DNA from 2 places in the Methylocystis sp. sgz306128 genome. Region 1 is predicted to be linked to the other one. Evidence: predicted binding sites of a transcription regulator. Region 1 holds the regulator's gene; the other holds the start of a gene.

Region 1 (7,292 bases):
CGGCGATGAGGTCTTCGATAGCCTTGATCTGCGGGCCGGCATCACCGTCCTTCACGCCAGCGTAGGACTGGAGATGGAGACCCATTTCCTTGGCCTTGGCTTCAGCGCCCTGCTTCATCTTCACGAAGAAAGGATTGGTGTTGTTCTTGGTGATGAGACCGACGAGGGTATCGGCTGCCGAAGCCGAGCCAGCGCCGAAAACGGCGAGGGACAAGACAGCCGCAGCTGTGGCGGACAAAATGTTGAATTTTTTAGACACGAGTTCTCTCCCAGTAAGTTTTTATCAGAAATGGCCGGTTCAACCATCATCCGACGCTCCTAATGCCTCAGGCTTGGGCGCATCGAGAAGTCAACACCCAATCAGCACCGATTGCAATGGCAGGAAACACCAAGTTTTTACGTCTGTCAATTAATAAATCAATCGGATTTAATAATTGACAGCTTGATCATATCGACCGATTGTGTAACCGGGAGAAGCCCGCAATAAGGGTCCGTCATAATGGCAAGCGACAAATACCTCAGTTCAGCAAACGGCAGGACAAAACAGGCCTCGGCTACGCCGAGCAAAGACGTTCTGACCGCGGAAGGCAGCCGCGGCACCAATCAAACCGGCGTGCGCCTGTATAACGAACGTCTTATCCTGACCCTGATCCGCCGCAACGGTTCACTCTCAAAAATCGACATAACGCATATGACCGGCCTTTCGGCGCAAACCGTTTCCGGCATAGTCAATAATCTGGAGAGCAACGGCCTTTTGTTGCGTGAAGCGCCGCAGCGCGGCCGCGTCGGCCAGCCGACTGTGCCGTTCCGTCTCAAGCCCGAAGGCGCGTTCTCGCTCGGCCTCAAGGTAGGCCGCCGCACTTCCGATTTCGTCGTGATCAATTTCGTCGGCGATGTCCTGCTGCGCAAAAGGCTGACCTACAAATTCCCCCTGCCCTCCGATGTGCTGGAATTCGTGCGCGCGAATCTCGCCGAACTCGACGAGACCATGACAGCCGCGCAGATCGAGCGCATAGCGGGGCTTGGGATCGCGGCGCCGTTCGAATTATGGAACTGGGAGACGGAGGTTGCCGCCCCGCGCGATATTCTCGACCGTTGGCGCAATTTCGACATTGCAAAAGAAGTCGCCGCATTCTGCAAGTGGCCCGTAAGCCATTGCAATGATGCCACGGCCGCCTGCGCCGCGGAACTCACGTTCGGACGCGGCTGGACCTACCATTCCTACGTTTATTTTTTCATCGGTTCGTTCATCGGCGGCGGCATCGTGCTCGACGGCAATCTCTATCAGGGACGAACCGGCTATGCGGGCGCCATAGGACCGATGCCGATCGCCGTTAAAACCGAAAGCGGCTGGGAAAACCAGCAGATCATCCGTCACGCCTCGACCTATGTTCTCGAAAACCGATTGCGCGAGGCGGGCATTGATCCCTCCCCCGTGTGGATGACGCCGGAAAACTGGGAAAGCTTTGGCGACGTGCTGGAAGATTGGATGAAGGACACATCCCGGGCTCTCGCCCATGCCATCGTCTCCGCCGTCGCGATCATAGATTTCGACGCCGCTGTCATCGATGGGGCTGTGCCTGCATGGGTGCGCCAGCGCATCCTTGCCCTGACCAATGAGAACATCAAAAGTTTCGACTTGCAGGGTACGGCGCCATTTTTGGTCGTGGAAGGGACTGTCGGTGTTCAGGCCCGTGCAATCGGCGGCGCTTCTCTGCCGTTTCTGGAGAATTTCACGCGCGATCGTTCTGTTCTGTTCAAGCTGAGCGAATCCTGAAATATTTGCATTAATATTTCGATGCTTTTCTACCCGCACTTGCAGAACACAAAATGAACCTTTATGATATGTTCACGGTTTGATTTGGTTCTGTACCAGACAATGTTAAGCGGGTCGGTTAAATGCTCACAAAAAAACAAAGCGATCTTTTGCGATTTATTCATGAACGGCTGAAGGAAACGGGTGTACCGCCTTCCTTCGAGGAAATGAAGGAAGCGCTGGATCTGCGCTCCAAATCAGGCATCCACAGGCTGATCATGGCTCTGGAAGAGCGCGGATTCATCCGAAGGTTGCCCAACCGCGCCCGGGCGCTGGAAATCCTGCGTCTGCCAGAGTCGTCCATGCCTGCTTCGGCGCGCGGGCAGAAATTCTCTCCGAGCGTTATCGAGGGTAATCTTGGCAAGGTTCGCCAGACTCCGGTCCAGAGCCAGCCGGATGATGTACAGCAGACGATTGCCGTTCCCGTCATGGGCCGTATCGCGGCAGGTACGCCGATATCGGCGATTCAGTCGCGCATGGCGACCATTTCAGTGCCGCCGGAAATATTGGGCAAGGGCGAATTCTTCGCGCTGGAGGTTCGCGGCGATTCGATGATCGATGCGGGCATTCTTGACGGCGACACGGTGTTGATCCGGCGGCAGGACAGCGCCGATACGGGCGACATCATCGTCGCGCTGATCGATGACGAAGAAGCCACTCTGAAGCGGTTGCGCAAACGCGGTGCCTCGATCGCGCTGGAAGCCGCCAATCCGGCTTATGAAACACGGATCTTCTCGCAGGACCGCGTGAATATTCAGGGCAAGCTGATCAGTCTGATGCGGCGGTACTGAGGCGCGTGTTCGCACTGAACTGGCATGCCGACGGCATCACCGGGCCGTTGGCTATGGCGAGAGCTCAATGGCTGAATCGTCAGAAGCCGGATCAGCCAAAGACAAAGCATCTTCCGGCTTTACGGCTTCGCTGGTCTGGTCATTGGCTTCGACTGCAGGCGCTGGAACATGCGGCTTCGTTGATGCGCGTATTTTCGGCAGCCAGGGCCTGTCCGTTGTTATCCCCCGCTCAGAAGCAACAAGCTGCAACCCCGGCAGCGAGAGGGTAGCTGCTCCGGACATGGCCAGGCGGTTGCGGTCAAATATCTGGCTGGCGGCGCAATCGGGTGGCGCAACAAGCGGCGATACGATCAGGGCGGCACGCTGGCAGTCTTCCGCGAACGCCTCAGCCCGGTAAACAATTGAAACAAACTTGTCATTCCCCATCGGCATGACACAGCCAAGCTCATCGCAGGACTGGCTCGAACTCATCGCGTCGGAGGCCGCGCGTCCGTCGGCATCCGCCGTGAGCCACTGGTTCGCGGCAAATTCGCTGACATGCCGCCCGGCAATCGTAAGCCGTCCGTCGGCCTGCCGCACAGCAATAAAATCGCCGGAGGGCGGCACAATGATGTCAAACGGCGCACCCATAACCGCGCCGCACAGGCCAGCGATAGCGCATGGCAATGCGAGCAGCCGAAGAGCCCAGGTTCGCCATATCACCATGTTCAGGATCGCCAGTGTCAGAAAAGGCAGCGCCCATCCGGCGAAGGCGTGAACATGAAGGGAAGCGCCGGGCAAGGACGCAATGACACGCGCCATAGCCAGAACGAGCCTGATGCCAAGGCCGAGATAGGTCCAGACCAGCCCGTCCAGACCCAGAGGATAAAGCAAAGTGCCGATCAGCGCGGCTGGCACCGCAAAAAATTCGATGATCGCCATGGTCAGCGGATTACCGATCGCAACATAGGGGCTCAGTTCGTGAAAATCCGCAGCCATGAACGAGGCCGTTGCCGATGTCGCGCAGACCGTGGCCAGAAGAAGATACAACACTTTCCTGAAACTGCGCTGGAACACTCCAATAAAACCAACTGCGCGCGGATTGCCTTGCGTGACAAGACCGTTCTGAACATTATCGATCAGCGAAGCCGTCCGGGTTTGACGCTGCTCATGCACCGCAACAAGAGCCGCCACTGCGGCAAAAGAAAGCTGGAAGCTCGCTCCTGTCAGCACTTCGGGCTCTAAAGCAATCACAACCAGCACGGCAAGCGCGAGATTTCGCATCGTCAGCGCCGACCTGTTACACAAAATGGCGCAAAGCATGATGATCGTCATCAGCAGCGCGCGCTCCGTGCCAACGCGTGAGCCGGTACCGAGATCATAGAACGCAGAGGCGATGATTGCGATGATTGCCGCCAGCTTTTTGATGGGAAGATGCAACGCCATATATTCGGATTGCGCCAGCAGGCGGCGGGAAAGCCAGAATATTATGCCCGCGACAAGCGTCATCTGAATGCCGGAAATGGTGATGATGTGGAATATGCCCGCCTGCCGGATAAGCTCAAGCGAATCGGCGTTGAGCAGCATTCGCTTGCCCGTCACCATAGCGGCCGCAATCGCGCCCTCCTGCCCGCCGATGCTGGCGCTTACGCGTTCCGCCAGCCGGTCACGGATGTGATCGATTCCGGTCCAAAACCAATCGCGCCAACCAAGCTGGCCGCGTTCAGCGATACGGGTTACAGGTCCCAGGGCAGAACCAACAGCGCCGAGGCCGGAAAAATAAGCATCGCGTGCAAAACTATAGCCGCCGGGTATGCTCGGTTGCGAAGGCGGCAGGATCCGCGCACGCACACGCACATGATCACCCGCAGCAAAATCTGCCGGGCCGCGCGTGGACAAGCGAATGCGCAGCGGATGCCCCGAATAATCCATCACTTTCCCATCGCTGCCCACGGCAAGGCCCACCCGCAAGACAAAGCGCGCTCCATCCGCGCGCCTGTCGAATGTTTCGACCATGCCTTCGACATCCATGATCCGGATATGATCGATGACGGGGGCGGCCACACGCGCCGTGCGCCATCCCGCACTGAAAAAGCCTGCCCAGAGCGCAAATGCCATCATGAATACGGCGAATAACGCCCGCTTCCTGCGCGCCAGATAGGCGCCGCCCGCTGCAAGCAGGCACAGCGCGAACACGAACACCAGCGATGGCTCCTGTTCGGCCGAAAGATAGAGCAGGACACCGGCGCCCGCCGCAACTGGAAGCCAGAGGAAAAGCCGCCGTTCGGCGCATTCGACAGCCCAAGCGGCCTGATATGTCTCCAGCAGACGACGCATTCTGGCCGCAAGCGCCAATCCGATGCTATATCGGGCGCGGTAGCCGCTCAACAAAGCACTCTGCGTCCGATTGCCGTGGCTCACGATGGCGATCACCTCTTTACTTAGCCAAATGTCATGTTAACACCATGCCCGAACCTATTTAGCAACAGCAGGCTGGCGCGCTCGCGGCGTTCAGTCTCCATTCTGCCAATTGGAACTTTCAATGTCACGTCCCGTGGTCACTCGCTTCGCTCCCTCGCCGACAGGCTTTCTGCATATTGGCGGCGGACGAACGGCTCTGTTCAACTGGCTTTTCGCCAAGAAGATGGGCGGAAAAATGCATCTGCGCATCGAGGATACCGACCGCGAGCGCTCAACCGATGCGGCCATTTCCGCCATACTCGATGGCCTGCAGTGGCTTGGGCTGGAATGGGACGGCGAAGTCGTCTATCAGTTTGCCCGCGCGCAGCGGCACCGCGAGGCAGCCGAAAGCCTTCTGGCGCAGGGCAAAGCCTATCATTGCTATGCAAGCGCACAGGAACTTGAAGAAATGCGCGAACGTGCACGGGCGGAAGGACGGACTCCCCGCTATGACGGGCGCTGGCGCGACCGCGACCCGAAAGACGCCGAGTCTCTGATCGCTGCCGGCGTCAAACCTGTCATCCGGCTCAAAGCGCCCATCGACGGCGAGACAGTGGTCGACGATCAGGTGCAGGGCCGCGTCACTTGGGCGAACAAGGACCTCGATGACCTGATCCTGCTGCGCTCCGACGGCACGCCCACCTACATGCTGGCTGTTGTGGTCGACGATCACGATATGGACGTGACCCATGTCATCCGCGGCGACGATCACCTGACGAATGCGGCACGACAGACACAGATTTACAATGCCTTCGGCTGGGATATTCCGGTTTTCGCGCATATTCCGCTGATTCATGGGCCGGACGGTTCCAAATTGTCAAAGCGTCATGGCGCGCTGGGTGTCGATGCCTATCGCAGCATGGGCTATCTTCCTGCGGCCCTTCGCAATTATCTCGTGCGTCTTGGCTGGAGCCAGGGCGATCGCGAATATTTCAATACCGCAGAAATGATCGAAGCCTTCAGCCTGAACGGCATCGGCCGTTCGCCCTCGCGTTTTGATTTTGCCAAACTGGAGAACATGAACGGGCATTACATGCGCGCCACGCCGGATGGCGAGTTGCTGGATGAATTATTGCGCACCTTGCCCTACCTAGAAAATTACGCGCATCTGGCGCAGCACATGGATGAAAGCAAAAAAGCGCAGTTGCTTGCCGCGATGCCCGGCCTGAAAGAACGCGCCAAAACGCTGAATGAACTGATGGATGGCGCTGCATTTCTCTTTGCCAGGAACCCCATTCCGATGGACGCCAAGGCTATAGAAACGTTGAAGAACGGCGGCGCGGCACATATCAAGGCAATGCTGCCAGCACTTTCGGCACTGCCCAAATGGGGCGCGGCTGAAACCGAGGCTTGCGTGCGAGATTATGCCGCATCTGCGACAATAAAGCTGGGGCAAGCCGCGCAGCCTTTACGTGCGGCCTTGACGGGAAGACTGACTTCTCCTGGTATATTTGATGTTTTAGCAGTTCTTGGCCGAGAAGAGAGCCTGATCAGACTAAATAATGCTGTCAATCTGTAAGCCATAGCTCGACTTGAACGGACGTACGCAATAGTCTAGATTTTCCGCAACGCACAATTTCGTAGACCATGCATCAACATGCTAGGTCGACACTTCCAGAAAAAGGGGCCTTTTTATGAGTGCACAAACCTCAACGTTCAAAATTGGCGAAAAATCGGTTGAAATGCCGGTGAAGAACGGAACGATTGGTCCGAATGTAGTCGATATTTCAAAGCTTTACGGCCAGACCGGCATGTTCACATATGACCCGGGCTTTACATCGACGGCAAGCTGCGAATCCAAAATCACCTATATCGATGGTGATGAAGGCGTTCTGATGTATCGCGGCTATCCGATCGAACAGTTGGCTGAGAACGGCGACTTTCTGGAAACCTGCCATCTCCTGCTGCATGGAGAATTGCCGACCTCCACCCAGAAGGCCGATTTCGATTTCCGCATCTCGCGCCACACAATGGTGCACGAACAAATGGCCCGCTTCTTTCAGGGCTTTCGCCGCGACGCACATCCCATGGCCGTGATGGTGGCTTCCGTCGGCGCGCTTTCTGCCTTCTATCACGATTCAATCGATATTTCCGATCCGACGCAGCGCATGATCGCGTCCATGCGCATGATCGCGAAAACACCGACACTGGCGGCCATGGCCTATAAATATAACATCGGCCAGCCGTTCGTTTATCCGCGCAACAATCTCGATTACACGTCGAATTTCCTCCATATGTGCTTCGCT
Region 2 (7,292 bases), on a different contig from region 1:
GCGCACAATGGCCACCTGAATGACAAGGTCATAGAATTCGCGCGGTTTCAGCCGCGGCAGCATGTTGATCTGCGCGCGGCTTTCCACCTGAAAGACACCGATGGAATCGCCCTTGCACAGCATGTCGTAGACGGCGGGGTCTTCCGTGGGGATGTCTGCAAGGCCATAATCGAGCCCGTCATGCCGGTGCAGGAGGTCAAGGCTCTTGCGGATGCAGGTGAGCATGCCGAGCGCCAGCACATCCACCTTCATCAGGCCGAGCGTGTCGATGTCGTCCTTGTCCCACTCGATGAAAGTGCGTCCCGCCATGGCGGCATTGCCGACAGGCACCAGTTCGTCGAGGCGTTCGCGCGCCAGAACAAAGCCGCCGACATGCTGGGACAGGTGCCTCGGAAAGCCAAGAATACGGCGCGCCAGATTCACGACCTGCCCGATGAGCGGGTTGTCGGGGTCAAGGCCGGTCTGGGCAATATGCCGGTTCTGAATTTTCCGGCCCCAGCTGCCCCATTGTGTGCCGGCAAGGCGTGCAACCACGTCCTCGCTCAGGCCCATGGCCTTGCCGACATCGCGCATGGCGCTGCGCGGGCGATAGCAGATGACGGCAGCGGCGATGCCTGCCCGGTGACGGCCATATTTTTCATAGATATGCTGGATGACTTCCTCGCGGCGCTCATGCTCGAAATCGACATCGATATCCGGCGGCTCCCGCCGTTCAGTCGAGATGAAGCGGGCAAAGAGCACGTCGTGCTCAGCCGGATCGACGGCGGTAATGCCCAGTATATAGCAGATGGCCGAATTGGCGGCCGAGCCGCGTCCCTGACACAGGATGCCGCGGCTTTCGGCAAAACGCACGATCTCGTAGATGGTGAGGAAATAGCGCGCATAATCAAGCTGGGCGATGAGGGCGAGTTCATTGTCAATCAGTCTCTGCACTTTTTCCGGTACGCCTGAGGGATAGCGCATGGGCGCGCAGCGGCGGGTGAGTTCGGCAAGCCAGGACTGCGGTTCCCAGCCCGGCGGGACAATCTCGTCGGGATATTCATACCGCAGGTCATCCAGCCGGAAATCAATCCGCGCCAGCACATGAGCGCTCTCGGCCACGGCGTCCGGCACATCGCGGAAAAGGCGGAGCATTTCAGCGGCGGGCTTGAGATGGCGCTCGCCATTGGCCTCAAGACGGCGGCCAGCGCCGGCGATGGTCACGCCCTCGCGGATGCAGGTGAGCACATCCTGTACGTCGCGCTGTTCCGGCGTGGCGTAAAGCACGTCGTTGACGGCCAGAAGCGGCAGGCGGAAACGATCCGCCAAGGCCTTGAGCGCGGCAAGGCGGCGGCGGTCATGGCCGCGCCGGTGCATGGCGGCGGCCAGCCAGAGCGCGCCGCGCGCGGGCTCGTGCAGGCGCTCCAGACAAGCAGCCGCCTTTTCGGGACTGGCCGGAGGAATGACGATAAGCAGGAGGTTGCTGACATCGGATAAAAGATCGTCGAGGTACAGCAGACACTCGCCTTTGCCGGCACGACCCTTTCCAATGCTCAAAAGACGGCACAGCCGCGCCCAGCCAGGCCGGTTCTGCGGATAGGCGACGATATCCGGCATGTCTTCGGCAAACACGAGACGTGTGCCGACGGCCAGCCGGAAGTTGCGGGCCTTTTCCGAGTGGTCGGCGTTTTCCTGTAAGGCTTTGAGCGCGCTATGGGCGCGCACCACACCCGCCAGCGAATTGATGTCGGCAAGGCCAAGCCCCTCATGCCCCAGCGCCAGCGCCGTCTCGACCAGATCCTGCGGATGGGAGGCACCTCTCAGAAACGAATAATTGCTCAGCGCCGCGAGTTCGCAATAGGCGGTCATGCAAAGAGCCCGTGCAGGAACCAGCGCGGTTCCTGCTGTTCGCCGAAAAGTCCATTGCGGAAAACCCAGAAACGCGCGCCTTTTGCATCTTCGATGCGGTAATAATCGCGCGTGGGCATGTCCGCTCCTTCATGCCACCATTCGGGCGCTATACGCTCCGGCCCCTCCGATCTGGTGATTTCATGAACCATGCGCCGCCAGCGCATACGTATGGGCGGTCCATCCGGCACTTCGGCAATAGCCTCGATCGGCTGGGGCGGATCGAAAACATGCAGGGGGCGGCGGGGCGGGCCATCCGGCTCGATCAAGGTCCAGGATGATGCACCGGACGGGCCGGGCGCAGTTTCGGCAACGCTGACCTTGCGATATTGCCGGTCTGGATGATGACTGTCCTGCGCGACAAAGCGGGTGACATTATCCCGGCCAAAACGTTGAACAAGCCTATCAATAAGATCGTTTAAATTATCGTATTCATTTTCCTTTTTATCAAATGTGACTTGTGTCTGATTGAAAGGCTCGCAAACCGGCACACTCAGTCTCACGGCATCGAAGCCAAAGCCGGGGTCGATCGGATCGGCGAGAATTTCGAGCTTTTCCCGATAAAGCCGCAAAAGGCTGTCCGGGTCGCGCGAGGGGCGGCCTGTCTCAAGCACAAGGTGGCGTACCGCGCCATCCGAGCGGAAGAACTGCAGTTCGAACCGGCGTCCGCCTTGCCCGCGCCGCTCCAGCGCCCGCGCCATCTCGTCAAGCAGGCGCTTCAGGCTGGCGGACAGAGCCAGATTATCCAGCAGGGGCTCCGGGAAATGCTGCTCGACCATGCATTCAGGCAGGGGACGCAGGGGTGTGATGCGTGCTTCCTCCTGACCAAAGATACGGCGCAGGCGCGCGGTGAAATTCTCGCCGAAACGGGAGGCCAGCGCCGGAAAGGGACGGGCGATGAGCTCGCCTATGCTGCTCAGGCCAGCGCGCCGCAGCGCAAGATGTGTCTGCGCCCCGGCCTCAAGCGCGTCCACCGGCAGACCGGATAAGAGGCTTGTTTCATCCACATCTGCGATTTCAACCTGGCTGAACCGTGCAAAAATCCGGGCTGCACCGGGCGAACTGGCGATACTTGCCCGTATATGAAAGCCCAGATGACGGAATTTGTTGCAGATCAACTGGCGCATGGCGTTTTCCCCGCCGAAGAGATGCGCGCAGCCGGTTATATCCAGCATCAGTCCATAGGGCTGGTCAAAGGCCACAAGGGGGGTGAAGCGCTCGCAAAAATCCGCCAGCTTGCGCAAGAGGGATTGATCGGCATGTTCATCGGCTTCGACAACTGTCAGTTCCGGGCAGCGGGCTCTTGCATCGGCAAGGGAGAGACCGGCGGAAAGCCCGAGTTGCACGGCCTGCCTGTTGCAGGCAAACAGGCGCATGGCACCCTGCTGTTTCTGCACGAGGGCAAGGGGCGCCTCATCCTGCGCGGGCAAGTGCGTCTTGCGCGTCAGGCGCTGGTGGCGGTCTGTTGGCAGAAACGGAAACCACAGGGCGAGATAGCGGCGCTGATTTGCCAAATCCCCTGTTTTGGAAAGATCGAGCATTGCGGTTCCACTCCACATGATAGTCTTGCAGCGTTATGCCCTGACGATGGCGCAGCAGCTGCAGGCACAGGGCAGGATTTCCCGGCGCATTGGCCGGCAAGGGCGACGAGGGCAGGGCGCTGATGCGCCAGCGCGTGCGCGCGGCATTGGCATTGGGTGTTCTGGCAAGCCGCAGAACCAGAATGGTTGTCCCGCTTTGCTCCGCCGCAAGCGCAAGGCGGCGGCTTGAGGTGAGGTCCACGCCATTTTGTTCACCCCAAGGCTCGATGATGATGCAGCCCAATGCGCCGCAGCGTGCGGCATCCGCGCCAGCTTTCAGCAGGCTGTGAAAATCCTTGACGCGCACCATGATGATCTGGCCGGGATCAATGCCGAATTCAGCCAGTCCTGAGGGATGGATCTTGCCGGTTTCCGTATCCAGAAAACTCTGCCTGATCCATAGAAGCGGCTTGTTGCCCGCCATCCGGCGGGCAAGGGCTATTGTGAACCCCGTTGCCGCAGGCAAATCCTGCCATTGGCCTGCATAAATTTCATGCAGGCACGAATGCGCAAGTCCGCCATGCAGATCCTGATCCAGTTCTGCAAGACCAAGAGCGATCGATTCATGATTTCGGCGGCTGTTCATCATATTCGTCAGTGACAGGCCCGGCCGTGAAAGAGCCGGGGCTGTCTGTTATGTGCTTAGTTTAAAAATGTTCACTATTTGTTCTATTATCGGGTATTTTTTGAATGGGTCAAGCCCTGTTCTCTTTTTGTGGATTGAAGTGCGTGCTGCTGCGGCCCTCAGGGCATATGTGACGCCCGCGCCCGGGCATCACATATGACAGAAGCACGAAAAGCGTCGCAGGCTTTCGTGCTTCGGGTAAAGATCAGGATCAGATTGATCGCTGATTAATGACCAATAGCATCCTTGAGCGCCTTTGCAGCGCGGAATTTGACCTGCTTGGAAGCGGCAATAGCCATAGGCTCGCCCGTGCGCGGATTACGTCCGGTTCTTGCAGGCTTGGCCTGAACAGCAAATGTGCCAAGACCAGCGATCACGATATCCTGACCTGATTTCAATTCACTGGCAAAAATATCGATGAGGGCTCCAAGGCTTGCCCCGGCATCCTTTTTGGATACGTCCAGTTTGGCAGCCAGTGCATCGATCAATTCGCTTTTGTTCATGGATATCTCCTCATGTTTGGCACATCCCGGCCAGTCTGGCCGGGCTTCCGCGCGCGAGCATAGAACATTCTGCGCAAACACTCCATCATTCAAAATCAAGGTTGTGCAAACGATCAGGCGTTATATTCTGAGAAATATAACGCTAGGCGCCTATACCAGGAATTCAGCATGATCAGACTTATATCCACAATGATCGGAGCGATCCTGCTCATGGCTGTTCCGACAACGATTGTCAGGGCCGACCAGCCCGTGATCATATTTGCCGCAGCGAGCCTCAAGACCGCGCTCGATCAATCTGTTCTCGAATTTCAAAAGACAAATCAGATTGATATAAAGGTCAGTTATGGCGGTTCATCAACATTGTCCCGGCAGATCGTGCAGGGCGCGCCGGCCGATATATTCATTTCGGCTGATGAACAATCCATGGATGAGGCGGCAAAGGCAACTGCGATCAAACCGGAAAGCCGTTTTGATTTTCTGCGCAACCGTCTTGTCGTCATTGCGCCGCAATCAGGCGCGGTGACCCGGGTTGATCTGACACCAGCCGCATTCTCGCTGATTCTCGGCCCTGCTGGCCGGCTGGCTACAGGTGAGGTGCATTCGGTTCCCGTGGGGCGTTATGCGAAGGAGGCGCTCGAGCATCTCGGGCTCTGGGCCGGAATTGAACCGCGTCTGGCGATGACGGACAACGTTCGCGCCGCGCTGGCATTTGTCGCTCAGGCCGAGGCGCCGCTCGGCATCGTCTATGCCACGGATGCTATTGCCGAGCCGAAGGTCAGGGTTGTCGCCGCATTTCCTGAAACCTCGCATGCGCCGATACTCTATCCCGCCGCCATCACGAGCAGATCCACGAATGACAAGGTCAATATGTTCCTGCATTTCCTGCAATCGCAGGAGGGGCGCCGCATTTTCGAGACACAGGGTTTTGAAATGGTTCAGCACTGAACCTGCGCCTGAGGAGAGGCATTCATGACCCGCATTACATTGAGGCTTGATTTTGACGGGCACAACCGTCTGGGGCCGGGCAAGATCGCCCTGCTCGAAGCCATCGGCAGAACGGGTTCCATAGCCGCGGCAGGGCGGGAACTGGGCATGGCCTATCGCCGCGCCTGGCTGCTCGCGGACGACATCAACAGGATGTTTGCATCTGTGTCCGTTTCGGCCCAGGGTGGCGGCCGCAACGGTGGCGGGACCGTGCTGACGCCGTTTGGAATAAATCTCGTCACTCTTTACCGCAGGGCCGAGCGCAAGGCAGCCTCCTGCGCCGCCGAGGAAATTGCCGCGCTGGAAGCGGCGCTTGCGCCGCAATCCAGCCAGCCTGCCGATCGTGACAGAATCAGCTGATCCGGCCTCAGCCTTACATGCCTGATTCTATCGGTTTTTCTACAGCGCCGCCGCTGTCCACCCAGTCCTTGAAGCCGCCGAGGTTGAAAACCTTGGTGTAACCCATGTCTTTCAGGGTTTTGCCGGACAGTGCCGCCCGCCCGCCGGATGCGCAATACAGGATGATTGGCTTATCTTTGCTGAAACTTTTATCGTAGTAGGGCGATTCAGGATCGGCGCGAAATTCGAGCATGCCGCGTGAAACATGCAGGCTGTCGCTGATCTTTCCACTTTTTTCGATTTCGGGCGCATCCCGCACGTCGACCACCAGAACCTGTCCCCCGGCCATCATCTTCCGGGCATCTTCCGGCGTGATGCGCGGCACTGCGGCATTGGCTGAATCCATCATCTGCTTGACGTTCAGGGTCATCTCAATCTCCCTTATTCAAATGGACGGTTGAAATTTGTCAGCGTGGCTGAGCCCTAATCATGCTGTTGAACTATATCATCAATAGCTTAAATTTGTGCGCGGCGCATGCGCAAATTCGGCAAGGCACCGGCGGCACTTTGAAGAGCAAACGATTACAGAAAAACGTGGGCAGCGCATTTTCAAGAAAATTGGCTGGGAAACCTGGATTCGAACCAAGATTAACGGAGTCAGAGTCCGACTTTAAATATTGAAATCATTAAATATTATTGGAAAAACTTGAAATTTTCAATCTAATGAAATCAAGTACTTACAAGCGTTTTGCAAACTGAAAAATCGTGTTTATTTTGCAAAAATTGTTGATAATTTCGGCTTTTGTTTTTTGGCTTTTTTACTGAAAAAGAACAAATTTTCCTTCCGAGTCAAAAAAATGCAAATCGCTGTCTAGACTTGTGAAAACAATTGAAATTTAATCGTCATACGATATCAATGTTGGGTCGGCCATGCGCATTTGGCAGTTCATTGCCTATTTATACGGTTGGCGAAGCGGCACCGCGCATTCGCTGATGTCTGCGGCGTCGTCAAGGACGACCCCGGATCCGTGGCCATTTGTTCAGAGACCGATAACAAAGAGCGGCCAATATTCGGCCGACGAAGTTACCGCCGACCGTATCCGGTTCGAAAATGAAATGGCGGAGCGGTTTCGATCTATCTCAAGAATTAATCGCGAGCACGCCGTTGCGATTGGCTGCAAGTATTTCATCTGGCGGACCGCCGATGACGGAGATGTTTGTGATGAATGCGCGAAGTTCAACGGCCGGCGTTTTCGATATTCAGCTCCTCCTAAAATTGGCTTTCCTGGCGATCATCATTGTCCGATTGGATGGTGCCGGTGCGAGGCAGAGCCGGTCAGGCTGATGTGAGAGGTTGATCTCGATAGGGATTAT

Evidence for each region. Region 1 encodes LexA, which represses DNA repair genes until DNA is damaged. Its sites were predicted from a motif close to TGTTCNNNNTGTGTTCNG; they were not measured.
Region 2: the regulator LexA is predicted to act here: its motif matches at 4,122-4,139, upstream of AC0N03_RS08350 (ImuA family protein).

Annotation. Positions count from the first base shown of each region.
Region 1 is NZ_JBVYWO010000011.1:64,352-71,643, reverse strand. It holds gene AC0N03_RS14490 (substrate-binding domain-containing protein) at 1-238, opposite strand, end outside; gene AC0N03_RS14485 (ROK family transcriptional regulator) at 500-1,777, shown strand; gene lexA (transcriptional repressor LexA) at 1,900-2,607, shown strand; gene AC0N03_RS14475 (ComEC/Rec2 family competence protein) at 2,659-5,007, opposite strand; gene gltX (glutamate--tRNA ligase) at 5,129-6,565, shown strand; gene gltA (citrate synthase) at 6,681-7,292, shown strand, end outside.
Region 2 is NZ_JBVYWO010000004.1:128,494-135,785, forward strand. It holds gene AC0N03_RS08340 (error-prone DNA polymerase) at 1-1,848, opposite strand, end outside; gene AC0N03_RS08345 (Y-family DNA polymerase) at 1,845-3,401, opposite strand; gene AC0N03_RS08350 (ImuA family protein) at 3,301-4,053, opposite strand; gene AC0N03_RS08355 (HU family DNA-binding protein) at 4,320-4,595, opposite strand; gene modA (molybdate ABC transporter substrate-binding protein) at 4,764-5,540, shown strand; gene AC0N03_RS08365 (winged helix-turn-helix domain-containing protein) at 5,565-5,939, shown strand; gene AC0N03_RS08370 (rhodanese-like domain-containing protein) at 5,953-6,348, opposite strand.